Regions from separate parts of the Xanthomonas axonopodis pv. maculifoliigardeniae genome, predicted to be linked through region 1. Evidence: predicted binding sites of a transcription regulator. Region 1 holds the regulator's gene; the other holds the start of a gene.
What was found. The regulator FliA, encoded in region 1, starts transcription of late flagellar genes. The targets are predictions, from matches to a motif close to TAAAGTTTNNCNNNCNNNGGCCGATAA.
Positions count from the first base shown of each region.

Region 2: the regulator FliA is predicted to act here: its motif matches at 2,034-2,060, upstream of ACDH77_RS14940 (methyl-accepting chemotaxis protein).

Region 1 covers NZ_CP167998.1:2,167,893-2,175,416, forward strand. Annotated here, with positions in the region: gene ACDH77_RS09480 (chemotaxis protein CheA) at 261-1,919, opposite strand; gene ACDH77_RS09485 (protein phosphatase CheZ) at 1,922-2,548, opposite strand; gene cheY (chemotaxis response regulator CheY) at 2,548-2,940, opposite strand; gene ACDH77_RS09495 (RNA polymerase sigma factor FliA) at 2,976-3,743, opposite strand; gene ACDH77_RS09500 (MinD/ParA family protein) at 3,740-4,624, opposite strand; gene flhF (flagellar biosynthesis protein FlhF) at 4,611-6,311, opposite strand; gene ACDH77_RS09510 (flagellar biosynthesis protein FlhA) at 6,969-7,524, opposite strand, start outside.
Region 2 covers NZ_CP167998.1:3,468,391-3,475,914, forward strand. Annotated here, with positions in the region: gene ACDH77_RS14930 (rRNA pseudouridine synthase) at 490-1,200, opposite strand; gene ACDH77_RS14935 (hypothetical protein) at 1,432-1,638, shown strand; gene ACDH77_RS14940 (methyl-accepting chemotaxis protein) at 2,154-4,322, shown strand; gene ACDH77_RS14945 (LysE/ArgO family amino acid transporter) at 4,681-5,307, opposite strand; gene ACDH77_RS14950 (LysR family transcriptional regulator ArgP) at 5,409-6,311, shown strand; gene ACDH77_RS14955 (response regulator) at 6,582-6,941, opposite strand; gene ACDH77_RS14960 (sensor histidine kinase) at 6,938-7,524, opposite strand, start outside.

The sequences.
Region 1 (7,524 bases):
CCACGGTTCTTCGTCGTATCCAACGTGTGCTCGTGGCAGAGCATCATCCCCATCGAGGTGTCTTACGAGCATTAGACCAGCACACCAACTTACCGCCGTGTGTAGCGGCGTAGATCGGCAGCGAGGCTGGTAGTGAAAAGACAACGGCCGCAGTACGCGGCCGTTGTCGTTAGATCAGGCAACAAGGATCGTTTTGACGATTCCCGATTCCCGATTCCCGATTCCCGCTTCTCCCAATCCCGAATCCCGAATCCCGAACCTCAATGATCGCTGGAGCGCAATCCATCCACATCCAGGATCAGCGCCATGCGGCCGTCGCCGATCAGGGTGGCGCCGGCGTAGCCGGGCAGGCCGCGCAGGGCGCGAGGGAGTGGTTTGATCACCACTTCCTCGCGGCCGCGGACCTGGTCCACCACCAGGCCGAAGCGGGTTTCGCCGGCCTGCAGCAGCACCACGGTCAGCAGCGGCGGTTGTTCGGCCGGTACGCCCAGCCAGCGGCGCAGGTCGATCAGCGGCAGGGTGTGCGAGCGGCGGTCCAGCACGGCGCGGCCGTCGAACCAGCCCAGCGAGGTCTGCGGTGCATGCAGCACTTCCACCACGCGCGCCAGCGGCAATGCGTAGACCGCTTCGCCGGCCTGCACCAGCAGGGTCGGCAGAATCGCCAGGGTCAACGGCACGCGGATCATGAAGCGGCTGCCGCGGCCCAGTTCGGACTGGATCTGGATCTGCCCGCTGAGTTCGCGGATACGCGACTGCACCACGTCCATGCCCACGCCACGGCCGGAGATGTCGGTGACTTCCACCTTGGTCGAGAAGCCCGGCATGAAGATCAGATGCAAGCACTCGTCGGTGCTCAGGCGCGCGGCGGCTTCGGCGTCGATCAGGCCCTTGTTGCGGGCGATTTCGCGCAGGCGCTCCGGGTCGATGCCGGCGCCGTCGTCCTGGATTTCGATGCTGACGTAGTCGCCTTCCTGCTGCGCCGACAGGCGCACATGGCCGCTGCGCGGTTTGCCGGTGGCTTCGCGCAGGGCAGGCGATTCGATGCCGTGGTCGATTGCGTTGCGCACCAGGTGCACTAACGGGTCGGCGAGGGCTTCGACCAGATTACGATCGAGCTCGGTTTCGGCGCCGATCAGTTCCAGCTCCACTTCCTTGGACAAGGTGCGCGCCACATCGCGGGCCACCTTGGGGAAGCGTGCGAACACCTTGCTCACCGGTTGCATGCGGGTGCGCATGACCGCGGTCTGCAAGCGTGCGGTGGCGATATCCAGGGTGCTGACTGCGCGGTCCAGTTCTTCGTCGCGCAGGCGGGTGCGCAAGGTCTTCAGCCGGTTGCGCGAGAGCACCAGTTCGCCGATCAGGTTGACGATGGCGTCCAGGCGCTTGGTGTCCACGCGCACGGTCTGTTCGGCTTCGGCGCCGGTCTTGGCGGCGCCCTTGCCGGCCGCCTTGGGGGCGGGCGCATGCGCATCGTCGCCGTGTGCGGCGGCAGCCGGCTTGGCCGCGGCCGCCTGCGGCGCGGCCTTGACCGCCGGCGGGGCGCTCTTGGCGTCGAACTGCGCGATCAACGTGGCCGGTGCGTGCGGCACGGCTTCGCCCGAGCCCATGGCATCCAGCATGGCCTGCAGATAATCCAGCGATTGTTGCGCGGCATCGAAGTGATGCGCCTGCAGCACCGCCTGGCCCGAGCGCGCCATGCCTAGGGTTTCTTCAGCGGCGTGGCACAGCTCCACCATGGGCTTGATCGCCAGAAAGCCGGCGCCGCCCTTGAGCGTGTGGAAGCCGCGGAACACCGCGTTGAGCTGGTCGGCTTCTTCTGGCGCCTGTTCCAGCGAGACCAGCTGTTCGCCGAGGCGATCCAGGATTTCCTGGGCCTCGACGATGAAATCGGCAGCAATATCGTCTGGAACAGCACTCATGGTTACAGCCCCAATCCGGACAGCAGGTCGTCGGCATCGTCCTGCGACACCGCGTGACGGTCCAGGCCCTTGACTGCAGGACCGGCAAGACCGCCGTCGTCTTTCTTCGGTTCGATGTTCTTCGGCGGCAGGCCGAGCGCACCGAAGCCTTCATGCACGCGCCGCACGATACCGGCCACGCGCCGGATGATCTGGCCGCTCAGGTCCTGGTAGCTCTGCGCCAGCGACAGCTCGGTGAGGTTGTGGCGCATCTTTTCCAGCAGCGCGCCCTGGTCCTGATTGAGCCCGCCGTTGCGCAGCTGGTTGGCCAGCTCGCGGCATTCTTCGACCAGATCCAGCGTGCGATGGCTGGCCTTTTCGGTCATTTCCACCACGTGGTCCAGGCGCGAACAGGCATCGTCCAGTTCGCCGGCTTCTTCGGGGATGGTGGGCAGCTCGCCCAGCGCCTGGCCGAGTTCGCGGGCGAGCCGGCTCAGGCTCTGCATCATCGGGCGCGTGCGCAGGGCGGCGAGATGATCCACCTCGCGACGCCAGGCGACCTGGTCACCGCTTTCCAGTGCATCGAGTGCGTTCTGCAGGCGCTCGATCAACGCGGCACGTTCGGCATCGGTTTCCATGGTCGCGTTCATCAGGCGGTCGCCGCCAGACGTTCGAACACCTTGCCCAACTTTTCTTCCAGCGTCTGGGCGGTAAACGGCTTGATGATGTAGCCGTTCACGCCGCACTGGGCCGCTTCGATGATCTGCTCGCGCTTGGCTTCGGCGGTCACCATCATCACCGGCAGGTGCTTGAGCTTGGCGTCGGCGCGGATGTTGCGCAGCAGGTCGATGCCGGTCATGCCGGGCATGTTCCAGTCGGTGACCACGAAATCGAACGGGCCGGCACGCAACGCCGCCAGGGCGCTGTTGCCGTCTTCGGCCTCTGCGGTGTTGGTGAAGCCGAGATCGCCCAACAGATTCTTGACGATACGTCGCATCGTCGAGAAGTCGTCCACGATCAGGATCCGCATGTTCTTGTTCACATCAAGCTCCTAACACGAAAAATTACGCGAAAAATTCAGTCGTCGACTTCGACGCCGGCATCGGCCAGTTCGAAGACCTTGAGGCGGCCACGCAAACGCACCACCGCCTGGCCATGGATCTGGCACACGCGCGATTCGCTGACGCCCAGCACGGCGCCGATTTCCTTCAGGTTCAATTCCTGTTCGTAGTACAGCGACAGCACCAGCTGCTCGCGCTCGGGCAATTGGCCGATGGCCTTGCCCAGCTCGCGGCCGAATTCGCCACGCTCCATCATCTGCTGCGGGTTGGGGCCACCCTTGGCGGTGGTGTCCAGCTCGCCGTGATCTTCGATGCGCGATTCCAGGCTCAGCACCTGGCCACGTGCGGCATCTTCCATCAGACGCAGGTAATCGGGCAGCGGCATTTCCATGGCGGCGGCCACTTCGGTGGCGGCGGCGGCGCGGCCGGTGTTCTGTTCGATCTTGCGCACGGCGGCGGCAGCGTCGCGGGCGCGGCGGTGCACCGAACGCGGCACCCAGTCGCCCCTGCGAATCTCGTCGATCATCGAGCCGCGGATGCGGATCGAGGCATAGGTTTCGAACGAAGCGCCCTGTTCGGAGTCGTAGCTGCGCGAGGCTTCGATCAGGCCGATCATGCCGGCCTGGATCAGGTCGTCCACTTCCACGCTGGCCGGCAGGCGCGCCGCCAGATGGTGGGCGATGCGGCGGACCAGGTCGGCGTGCTGGGTCACCACGTCGTTGGCGTTGTTGCGCTGCACGGCGCGGTACTGCGCGCTGGCCGTGGTTGCGGTAGCGGTGCTCATGCGGCCACTCCCCGTTGGATGATGCGTTCGACAAAGAACTCGACGTTGCCGCGCGGCACGGTCGGGGCCTGCCAGCGCGAGGTACGGCGTGCGATTTCGGCGATGGCCTGCGCCGACGGACTGGCGGGGTAGGCCTTGATGACCGGTTGCTGGCGCTGCACCGACAGGCGCAGCCAGTCGTCCTGCGGCACATGGCCGAGATAGTTCAGCGACACATCGCCGAGGAACTTTTCGCACACGCGCGAGAGCTTGTCGTACAGCAAGCGACCTTCGTTGGGGTCGCGCACCATGTTGGCGATGATCTGCAGGCGGTCCACGCCGCGTTCGCGCGAGAGCACCTTGATCAGCGCGTAGGCGTCGGTGATCGAGGCCGGCTCGTCGCAGACCACCACCACGGTGTCCTGGGCGGCCTGGCAGAAGGTCAGCACGCTGTCGGTGATGCCGGCGGCGGTATCGATGACCATCACGTCCAGGTCGCGTTCCAGTTCGGAGAACACGTTGACCAGGCCGATGTGTTGGGCCGGGGCCAGTTCGGCCATGTGGCGGCGACCGGAGGCGGCCGGCACCACCAGCACGCCGCCGGGGCCTTCGATGATGACTTCATCGAGCGTGCAACGGCCGGCAATCAGGTCGGCCAGGGTGTACTTGGGCGCCAGGCCCAGCACCACGTCCAGGTTGGCCAGGCCGAGGTCGGCGTCCAGCAGCAGCGTGCGTTTGCCCATGTCGGCAAGCGCCACGGCCAGGTTGGCGGAGATGTTGGTTTTCCCCACGCCGCCCTTGCCACCGGTCACGGCAATGGTGCGCACCGGGCCCAAAGGCTCGGGACGGGTCGCCGACAGGGGGAAGGCGTTGGTCAGCTTGGCGTATTCACGCGACTGCATGGTTGTGCTCCGGAGTACAGGGCTTATCGGCAGCGCGCCGCAAATCTTCAAGGCGAAGAACGAGACTGGCGGCATTGGCGCGGTGCAGGTCGTCAGGGACCCGCTGTCCGTCAGTCACCCAGGTGATGGGCATTTGGTGGTCGACCACCACCGACAAGGCGCTGCCGAAGCGGCCGGTCTCGTCGAGTTTGGTCAGCACCACGCCTTGGGGCTTGGCGTGGGCGAAGCGGCGTACGACCTCGTCGAGGTCGGAAAAATGGGCGTTGGCAGGCAGTACCAGCAGCGAGGTGACCTGCTGGGCGGCACGCAGCCAGTTCAGCTGGGCGGCCAGGGCGCGGTCGCGCTGGCCCATGCCGGCGGTGTCGATCAGCACCAGCTTGTAGTCGCGCAGGCGCTCGAGCAGGTCCAGCAGGCTTTCGGCGCTGTCGGCCTCGTGCACCGCGATGCCGAGCTGGCGGCCGTAGCTGTGCAGCTGTTCGCGGCCGCCCACGCGCTGGGTGTCGGTGGTGACCAGGGCCACGTCGCGCGGGGCGTGCTGGGCGGCAAAGCGCTGGGCGAGCTTGGCGATGGTGGTGGTCTTGCCGGCGCCGGTCGGGCCGACCAGGGCGATGACGCCGCCACGTTCCAGCGGGTCGACCGGGGCCACCGGCAGCCGCTTGGACAGCAGGCCCAGCATCAGGCCGCGGCCACGGTGCAATTCGGTATCGGCCGGGATCTGCAGGGCGATATCGCGGGTCAGGCCGGCATCGAAACCGTAGTCGTCCATCAGTTCCAGCGCCTGGGCGCGCACCGGCGAGCCACGCAGGCGCTCGTCGGTGAGGCGGTTCATTTCGCGCTCGATCATCTGCCGCATCAGCGCCAGTTCGCCGCGCAGCTGCTTGAGTTCTTCGTCGTTCTGCGGTGCGGGCGTGGCGGCAACCGGCACGGCGGCCAGCGCAGCGGGGGCGGGCGGGGCGACCACGATCGGCGGCAGCGCGGCCGGCGGCAGGATCTGCGGAAGGGCGTCGTCCAGATCGAAGTCGGCTTCGTCGGCGAAGGCGTCGTCGTCCTGGCCTGCGGCAGCAAACGCCGGGGCGGTGACCGTTGCCGCCGCGACCGGCGCGGGCGCCTGCACCGCCGTGGCCGGGACGGCCGGGCGCTGCACCGGTGCAGTGGTCAAAAAGTCGGCGAACAACTGTTCCGGCACGGCCGACAGCGCGTGTTCCTGGCGCGGCGCGGCGGTGACGGCAACCGCGTGGGCGAGTGCCTGGGCAGCGGGCGAAGGGATGCTGGCGGTACGCACCGGCGCGGCGACCGGCGCCTGGCGCGGCACGCTGACCGGCTGGCGCAGCGCCATGGCGGCAATCATGTCGTCGGCGGCGCTGGCGACGCGCTGGCGCTGGCTTGCCTCGGCGTCGGCAGACGGCTTGAGCAGGGCGTGCACCGGTGCAGCGGGCTTGGCCGGGGCTTGCGAGGCAGGCGCCGGCTGAGCGGGAGCCTGCTGGTGCTGTGCGGGGGCCGGGGTGTCGGAGCGCGCGGTTTCCAGGGCGCGCTGCACGAGCTCTTCGTCGTAATTGCTGGCAGCGACGATCTCGATGCCTTCGGCGGTGCGACGGTTGGACAGGATCACCGCGTCCGGGCCGTGTTCTTCACGCACCATGCGGAATGCGGTGCGCATGTCCGGGGCGACAAAGCGTTTGATTTTCATACGAAGTGCCTCCAGGAACGGGACCCGCCGGACGCCGGACGGGTGTGCGATGAATGTGGGTGTGTTGCCAGCGTCATGAGTTGCCTGTCCCGTTCGTTCGTCCAGTTCCGCAGCGGTGGTGCTGGCTGTGGTCTCGGCAGAGCTAATGCATGCGGTGTGCCAAAACGCGGTGCCAGGGTTCCGGCGCGGGGCGCCGGAGCATCAGGGCGGGGTGGGCGCTGTGCGTCTGGTCCGGTTGGAAGGCGTCAAGTCACTGAATTTATTGACGTTTTTCCGGGGCGGCGCGGCGCTGGCGTCTTTCTGCGGACCGCTGCACTCGCAGGCCGGACGTCCGGCCGGGCGCATCGGGAGTGCCTCGCAGCGGCCAGCGCCACGCAATCGATTGGAGGTCCGGGCCGGTGGCGGCTTTCCGACGCCGGGTGCGGTGGTCGGTTGCGGCAGGTATCCATCGCTGGCTGGCATGTCGGCCGGGCGCGGGAATGACTGGGTAGAAGCGCACTTGGGCGCGACGGGCTGTCCGGTAAAGGCGGTCGCGCCCAGGTGCGCTCCTACGGTGGTGTCGGGGCGGATGGCATATTTCCCGATCGCCTTGGATGTCGTAGGAGCGCACCCGGGCGCGACCGGCCATCCCGGCAAGCGACGGGTGGTTGAGCGGTCTCAGCTGATCGTGCCTACCAGCTTCAGGCGCTTGTCTTCTGGCACTTCGCTGTAGGCCAGCACCGACAGGCTGGGCACGCTGTGGCGCACCAGACGGGCCAGTGCGGCGCGCACCTGGCCGGGCACCAGCACCACCGCCGGTTCGTTGCGGGCTTCCTGCTTGCCCACGCAATCGGCCAGGCTCTGGTGCAGGCGTTCGGCCAGCCCGGGCTCCAGCGCCACGCCGTTGCCATGGGTGGATTCCTGCAGGACGCGCTCCAGCTGCGGGGCCAGGGTGAACACCGGCAGCTCGGCCGACATGCCGGCGATCTCCTGCACGATGAAGCGGCCCAGCGAGGTACGCACCGCGGCGGTGAGGGTGGCCGGGTCCTGGCTATGCGGGGCGTGTTCGACCAGCGCTTCGACAATCTTGCGCAGTTGCCGTACCGGAATCTTCTCGATCAGCAGGTTCTGCAGCACGCGCACCACCACCGACAGCGGCAGTGCCTTCGGGGTGAGGTCTTCGACCATCTTCGGCGCGGTCTTGGCCAGCGTGGCCAGCAACTGCTGCACTTCT
Region 2 (7,524 bases), 1.3 Mb from region 1:
TGCGCAAGCGCCTGCTTGGCTACCCGCTCATGCACCGGGCCATCCTTTCCCGAATCACGCTGCACAGGCACGCTCCCACACGTGCCAGGTGGCTGATTGATTGCTGCATGGATCGATGCAAGGCAACGCCAGCTTCCGCGCCACTTACGTCGATGCGCTGATCATCGATGCGGCAGAAATATGTGCTTGCTTCTGCGGCAAGCCATGCATTTCACGCGATCAAGCAGGCCGCTCGCTAGGCTAACGTCATCGCAGCGCTGTGCTGCGCAAGACTGTCAGGAGTTCCGCATGGGCGACAATTCGTTTTTATCTCCGGCCTTCATCATCCTGGTCATCGGTGTGATTGCCGTTGTGCTGTTTCTGGTCACGCGTGCCAAGAAAAAGCGCAACAAGAAATAATCGCTGCATGCGCTGCTGGCCGTGACTGAGTACGCTTGCACACAGCGCGACGTGATTCCAGCGGCTGCAGCCGCATACTCCGTGCTGCAGTCAGAACCGCTCACCTGCCGGCAGGTAGCGCCATTCGCCGATCGCCAGCTTGCCCAGCGACACCCGGCCCACGCGCAGGCGGCGAATGCTCACGACCTCCAGGCCCACTTCGCCGCACATGTAGCGCAATTGGCCCGGCTGCACGTGCTTGATCGCAAACCGCAGGCGGTCTTCGTTTTGCCAGCTCACCTTGCAGGGCGACAGACTGCGCTGCTGATAGACCAAGCCATGCGCCAGCCGCGCCATGCCGTAAGGGCGCAATTCACCGCGCACTTCGACCAGAAATTCCTGCTCGATCGCGCTGGCGTCAGCGCTCAACCGGCGCAGCACGCGGCCATCCTGGCTCAGGATCAGCAGGCCGCTTGCGGCGTCTTCCAGCGGCAGCGGTGCGTGCAAGCGTAGGAAGTGCCGTTTCAGCACACGTACTTCCGCCTGATCCAGTGCGCTGCGCGTTGCCGGGGTGGCCAGCGCCAGCGCGGCATCGACGCAGATGCCTGCCGGCTTGTGCAGCAACAAGGTGGCGGGCTCGGCAGACGCCAGTACCGCATTTTCGGCCAGGGTGACCTGCGCCGCGGTAGCCAGCGTCTGCGGTTCTTCGACCACCACGCCGTCCACGCTGACCCACCCACCCTCGATGTACTGCTGGGCCTCGCCACGCGAGCAGCCGATCGCGGCAGCTACACATTTATCGAGACGGATCGGATCGGACATCGGGCGAGCTCAGCATCAGGGGACAGCAGTGTACGTGCTGGCTGCTCGCCCGCGTGAGTCGTTGCACGGCAGCGATGAGCGTTGCCCAATGCATTGGACGGTGCGCCTGCGCAAGTTGCGCATTGCCCGCCACCAACGCAACGGCAAACGCCGTGTGCACGCAGGCACCGGCAAACGCTTCTGCACCGCACGACAACGTGGGAAACTCGAAGCTCACACAGGAGATCGCAGATGTTTATCCAGTTCGGCACCGCCCGGGTCCGCCTCAACCATATCTCTGTCATCAGCGACCCATTCAATGCTGGCGAAAGCTTTGGGTCGTATTGCCACTCGGTTCGGGTCGGGCTGATCTCCGGCGAAGAAGTCTTTGCGCGCTTCAACAGCGAGAGTGGCGCCAAGCAACTGCACGCAGACGTGGTCGCTGCGCTGGAAGCCTGAGCAAAGAGTGATCGCCATCGCGTCGCGCCGCTGCGCGCGCGATGGCTCACGCTGCAGCACGCGGTGCTTACTGGCATGCATGCTGCGGCGCGGCAATCCGCTCGGCATACGGCGTGGCGCACCTCCAATGAAGTAGCTCGCACGACCTATCCGCCCACGGGCTCGCGGCAGATCGTTGCCCAGCGTTCGATGCAGCACTGGGCCCTGCATGCAATCCGGCGGCCGGTCATACGCGTCTGTCGGTCAGCGCACATGTCGGCAAGACGTCGGAAAATCGCTGCATTCCTGGCACGCTTCGATCCGGCCAGACACATCCGAATTTGCGCCCTGGGGCGCCCGTGTCAGGACGCGGGAAACTGCTGTCAGGAAACTTCCGATCTGTAATGAATCAGCGGTAAGTATTTTCGATCGACGGTCTTTAGCTCCCTCAAATCCGGCCGCTAGCTGGGCAAGACGCTTGAGTCGATGCACCCCGCATCCACCGAGCTGCTCAGCTGTACTACCTGGAAGCGGTCATGAATGACTTTCTGCAACGCCTCAATGTCGGCCGTCGCCTCGGAATGGCCTTCGGCATTTTGATTCTGCTGTCGGGCCTGCTGGTGGCGACCGGCCTGATCACCATGTCCAATGCGCGTTATGAGCTGGACACCATCGTCAACAACAACATGGAAAGGATCCGGCTGTCCTCCGAAATGCTCGACGCCAATACCAACGTGGCGATTGGCTTGCGCGACGTGGTGATGGTGTCCGGCGATGCGGCCAACCGGCGCGCACTGGACATCATCGAAAAGAGTCGTGCGCGCTACAAGCAAGCCCACGATGCCTTGGCTGCGATGCCAAGTAGCGAACTCGAGAAAAGCGCGCTCGCACTGGTGCAGGAAAAGCGCGACATCTCGGTCAAGTTCAACAACCAGATTCTCGACTACGGCATGCGCGACCAGAATCAGCAAGCGCAGGCCTTGTTGCAAGGCGCTGCCGCTGCGGCGATGGACGAGCAACAAGCCGCAATTGCTGCAAATGCGGCCTTGGAGCGCCGCCTCAGCAAAGACGCATACGCGGCAGCGGTTGCATCGATGCACAACGGCAAGATCATCCTGGCCAGCGGCGGCATCGCTGCGCTGGTGATCAGTGCGCTGCTCGCATGGTTGATCACGCGCAGCCTCACCACGCCGTTGAGCCAGGCCACGCGCACTGCCGAAGCCATCGCCGCAGGCAATCTGCGCAACGATGTGCACACCACCGCAACGGATGAAACCGGTCGTCTGTTGCAGGCCATGGACAAGATGCAACTGCAGCTGCGCAACCTCATCGCGGCGCAGACCGACATGGCCAAGCATCACGACAACGGCCAGATCAGCTTCCGCATCGACGCAACCGTGTTTCCGGGCGACTACGGCCGCATGGCCAACGACACCAACGCGTTGGTGGCCTCGCACGTCGCCGTGCAAAACGATCTGGCGCGCATCATGGGGCGCTATGCCATCGGCGAACTCTCCGAAGACATGCAGCCCCTGCCGGGCGAAAAAGCCGCCTTCAGCAACACCATGTCGCAGGTCAAGCTCAACCTTTCGGCGATGAATCACCAAATCAGGCACCTGGCACAGGCGGCTGCCAATGGCGACTTCAGCGCCCGTGGCGATGTCGAACGCTTCCAGTTCGATTTCCGCATCATGGTGGAGAGCCTGAACCAATTGATGTCCACCGCGGACGGCAATCTGCAATCGCTGTCGGCACTGCTGCAGTCGATCGCAGCGGGCGACCTCACCGCACGCATGAGCGGCGACTTCCGCGGCGTGTTCGCACAGATGCGCGATGACGCCAACGCAACGGCGAGCCAGCTGGCGCAGATCGTCGGCAACATCCAGCAATCGGCCGTGTCGATCAACGCGGCGGCCAGCGAGATCGCCGCGGGCAATCAGGATCTGTCCCAGCGGACCGAGCAGCAGGCGGCCAACCTGGAAGAGACCGCCGCTTCGATGGAAGAGCTGACCTCCACCGTCAAGCAGAATGCCGAGAGTGCGCGCCAGGCCAATCAACTGGCGATCGGCGCCGCACGCGTGGCCTCGGAGGGGGGCAATGTGGTCGGCAAGGTCGTGGACACGATGAGTGGTATCGAAGCCTCGTCCAAGAAGATCGCCGACATCATCTCCGTCATCGACGGCATTGCCTTCCAGACCAACATCCTGGCGCTGAACGCCGCGGTGGAAGCTGCCCGGGCAGGCGAGCAGGGCCGTGGTTTTGCGGTTGTCGCCTCGGAAGTGCGCACGCTGGCGCAACGCTCCTCCGGCGCAGCCAAGGAGATCAAGGACCTGATCGACGATTCCGTCCAACGCGTGGCCGAAGGCTCGGCACTGGTGCACAGCGCCGGCAAGACCATGTGCGAGGTTGTGGCCAGCGTCCAGCGCGTCACCGACATCATGGGCGAAATTTCGGCGGCCTCGCAGGAGCAATCTGCCGGCATCGAACAGGTCAATCACACCATCACGCACATGGACGAGACCACGCAACAGAATGCGGCGCTGGTGGAAGAAGCCACTGCCGCGGCCCGCTCCATGGAAGAACAAGCCGTGCACCTCACCGACGCGGTCGCCATCTTCAAGATCGATGCACGGCACGCGCGCCGCGCAGACACCCGCGCTACCGCGCCGGTCGCGCATCTGTTGGACAAGGTACGCCACGCCTGAGTGGCATGGCCCGCTGGCTGCCCTGCAGAGGCGCAGCTGGCGTGAGCGCACCGAAGCGGTTGCCGGCGGCAATCGCAACACGCCACTGACCTCGTCCCAAGCGCGCCCTGGGAGGCGCGCCTGGATGTTGCAACGGCGCCGTCCACATCCCAGGGGCACCATCCACGGCAATGCCGCCTGTTCGCTGCCGATGAAACGGCCCAAACACCGCGAAGTGGCGCGCAATCGCAGCGTCAGCGACGATCCGGTGGCCCTGGCCTGGCGGTGTACGGCAACAGATCACGATGGATCGGGATACCCAGCTCTGATGCGTCGCAAGTCATGCGCGATACTGCATCACACCGTCCAGCCAGAGCGATTAGCGCAGCGCCGCGTGCTCGGGTAGCAGCAACAGCACACACAGCAGCAGCATGAAGACCGCGATCAGTCCATCCAGTATCCGCCACGCACGCGGATGCCGGAACACCGGCTGCAACAAGCGGGCCCCATAGCCCAGGCCAGAGAACCAGCTCACGCTGGCGATACACGCACCCAGTGCAAATGCCCAGCGCAACGCGCCGGGGTAATGCGTGGCCAGGCTGCCGAGCAAGAGCATCGTATCGAGATAGACGTGCGGGTTGAGGAAGGTAAACCCCAGGCAGGTGAGCATGGCGCGTTGCCAGCGGTCTTCGCCGTGTTCTGCCGGCGACATTGCGCCATCTCCGCGCCAGGCACGGCATGCGGCCATCCACCCATACACTGCCAGAAATGCGGCCCCCGCGTAGCGCAACAGCTGCAGCAGGCCCGCGTATTGCTGCGCCAACGCGCCGATTCCAGCAACGCCGAGCAGGATCAGCGCGATATCGCCAAGTGCACAGATCGCCACCACCAATCCCACGTGCTGGCGCTTGAGCCCTTGCCGCAGCACGAACGCATTCTGCGCGCCGATCGCGACGATGAGACCGGCACCGGCAAGAAAACCGGCCACTGTTGCTTGAACGATCATGGTGGTGTCTCCGAGGCAGGCGCGCATCGTGTGCCCTTACATCGAATTAGGAAAACTAAATAATCTGTATGCTGATTAGCATTTCTAATGCAGGTGAACGCATGGATCTTCTGCATCCGCAATTGGCCGCCTTCGCAGCCGTGCTGGACGAAGGCAGCTTCGACGCCGCCGCGCAGCGTCTTGCACTGACGCCCTCGGCAATCTCGCAACGCATCAAGGCGCTCGAAGACCGACTCGGGCAGGTACTGGTCATGCGCACGGCGCCTTGCCGGCCCACGCCGGCCGGCGAACGGCTGCTGCGCCGGCTCAAGCCCATGCAGGTCCTCGAAGCCGAAGCGATCGCCGACTTGCTGCCTGGCGATGGCATCGCCGGGCATCCACGTACCCTCGCCATCGCGGTCAATGACGACTCGTTGCAGACCTGGTTCCTGCAGGCGCTGTCTTCGCTCCACCAGGCGCACGGCTTCTTGTTCGATGTGCAGATGGACGACCAGGACCACACCCTGGAGTTGCTGCGCGCTGGCAGCGTGCTGGGCGCAGTCACCTCCGAGCGCGCGCCACTGCAGGGTTGCAATGTCCAGGCGTTGGGCGTGATGCGTTACCACGCGATCGCATCGGCGGCGTTCGTCGCTGCGCATTTCCAGGGTGGCTTCACTGCCGACGCGCTGGGAAAGGCGCCGATGCTGGTGTTCAATCGCAAGGACACCTTGCAGGCGCGTTTCGTCAGGCGGGTCACGCGTAGCCCGCTGAGCCCGCCCACGCATTACCTGCCCACCTCCACCGGTTTTGTCGAAGCCGCTGCACGCGGGCTGGGCTGGTGCCTGGCGCCCGAAGCGATGGTGCTGCCTGCGGTGCGCAACAAGCAGGTCGTCATCGTCAACCCCACCCGCTGGCTCGATGTTCCGCTGTACTGGCAGTACGCCGCTGTGCGCTCGAACGTGTTGCAGCAACTCAACCAGGCACTGCGCGAGGCCGCTGCCACCAGCTTGCGTGGCAGCAGATAGACACCACGGCCATCGTTCTCACCGCCTGCCCGTCGCCGGGATGCCATGCATCTGCATACGCTGCGAATTCCGGCACCCATCGCCACATTGGCTACACCTGCCACGCTAGCCGGATAATCGCTGCGCAGGCAGGCCCAAGTGCCGATTCCAATCACTGTCCGCACCGGTTGAATGCATGGGGTGCCATGCACGTCGGAGCATTGCGGCGGTCGGCGATATCGAACTTCTCAGCGCCCCCATGTCGTTCAACTGCAACAAGACCCGCGCTGATCACTCGGCGCTGCGCTGCTGCAACAGCGATAGCGCATGTTTTAGATCACGAAAATGGAAGGGTTTCTGCAGGCCATGCCGGTGCCGGTACTTTTCGGGAATCCCACCCCGCGCATAGCCGGTCACGAAGATATACGGAACACCGCGCGCATCCAGTTCTTCCGCAATCGGAAACGACAAGGTGCCGCCAAGATTGATATCCAGCAGTGCCAGGTCGAGGTTGCCTGCCTGCACCGCTTGCAACGCAGCGTCCACGTCGGCCACGGTTGCCACCACCTCGTAGCCCAGTTCCGCCAGGCAATCCTCCAAGAGCATCGCCACCAACGATTCGTCTTCGACCAAAAGTACGCGCATGGTCATGGCCGTGCCTCGGCATGCTCGGGCGGCAACGGGATGGAAACGCGGAAGCACACGCCAGCCGGATCGAAGGACAGCTCAACGTCGCCCTTGAGGTCGTGCTTCAAGCCACGCTCCAGAAGACGCGTGCCGAACCCCTTGCGCGTGGGTGGCTGCACGGGCGGCCCGCCGGTTTCCCGCCAGATCAATTCAAGCAGCTCCTGCTCGCCACGCGTGCTGCGCTCCCACGAAACCAGCACATTGCCAGCTGGCAAGGATAAGGCGCCGTGCTTGAGCGCGTTGGTGCACAGCTCATGCAGCGCCATCGACAGCGCCAATGCCCGCCGCGGATCAAGCCGACAGGAATCACCCTGCAACGTGAAGCGCTGGCTGTCGTGCGACTCATACAGCGCGGCAGCGTCGCGGGTCAGTTCCAGGATGTCGGCGCTGACCCAGTTTTCGCGCGTCAGCGTGTCGTGTGCCCGCGACAGCGCCAGCAAACGCGCGTCGAGCTTTTCCTGTGCGTCGGCCAGGCCACCGGCGTTGGTGAACGACTGCCGCGCCAACGATTGCACCATCACCAACGAGTTCTTGACCCGGTGGTTGA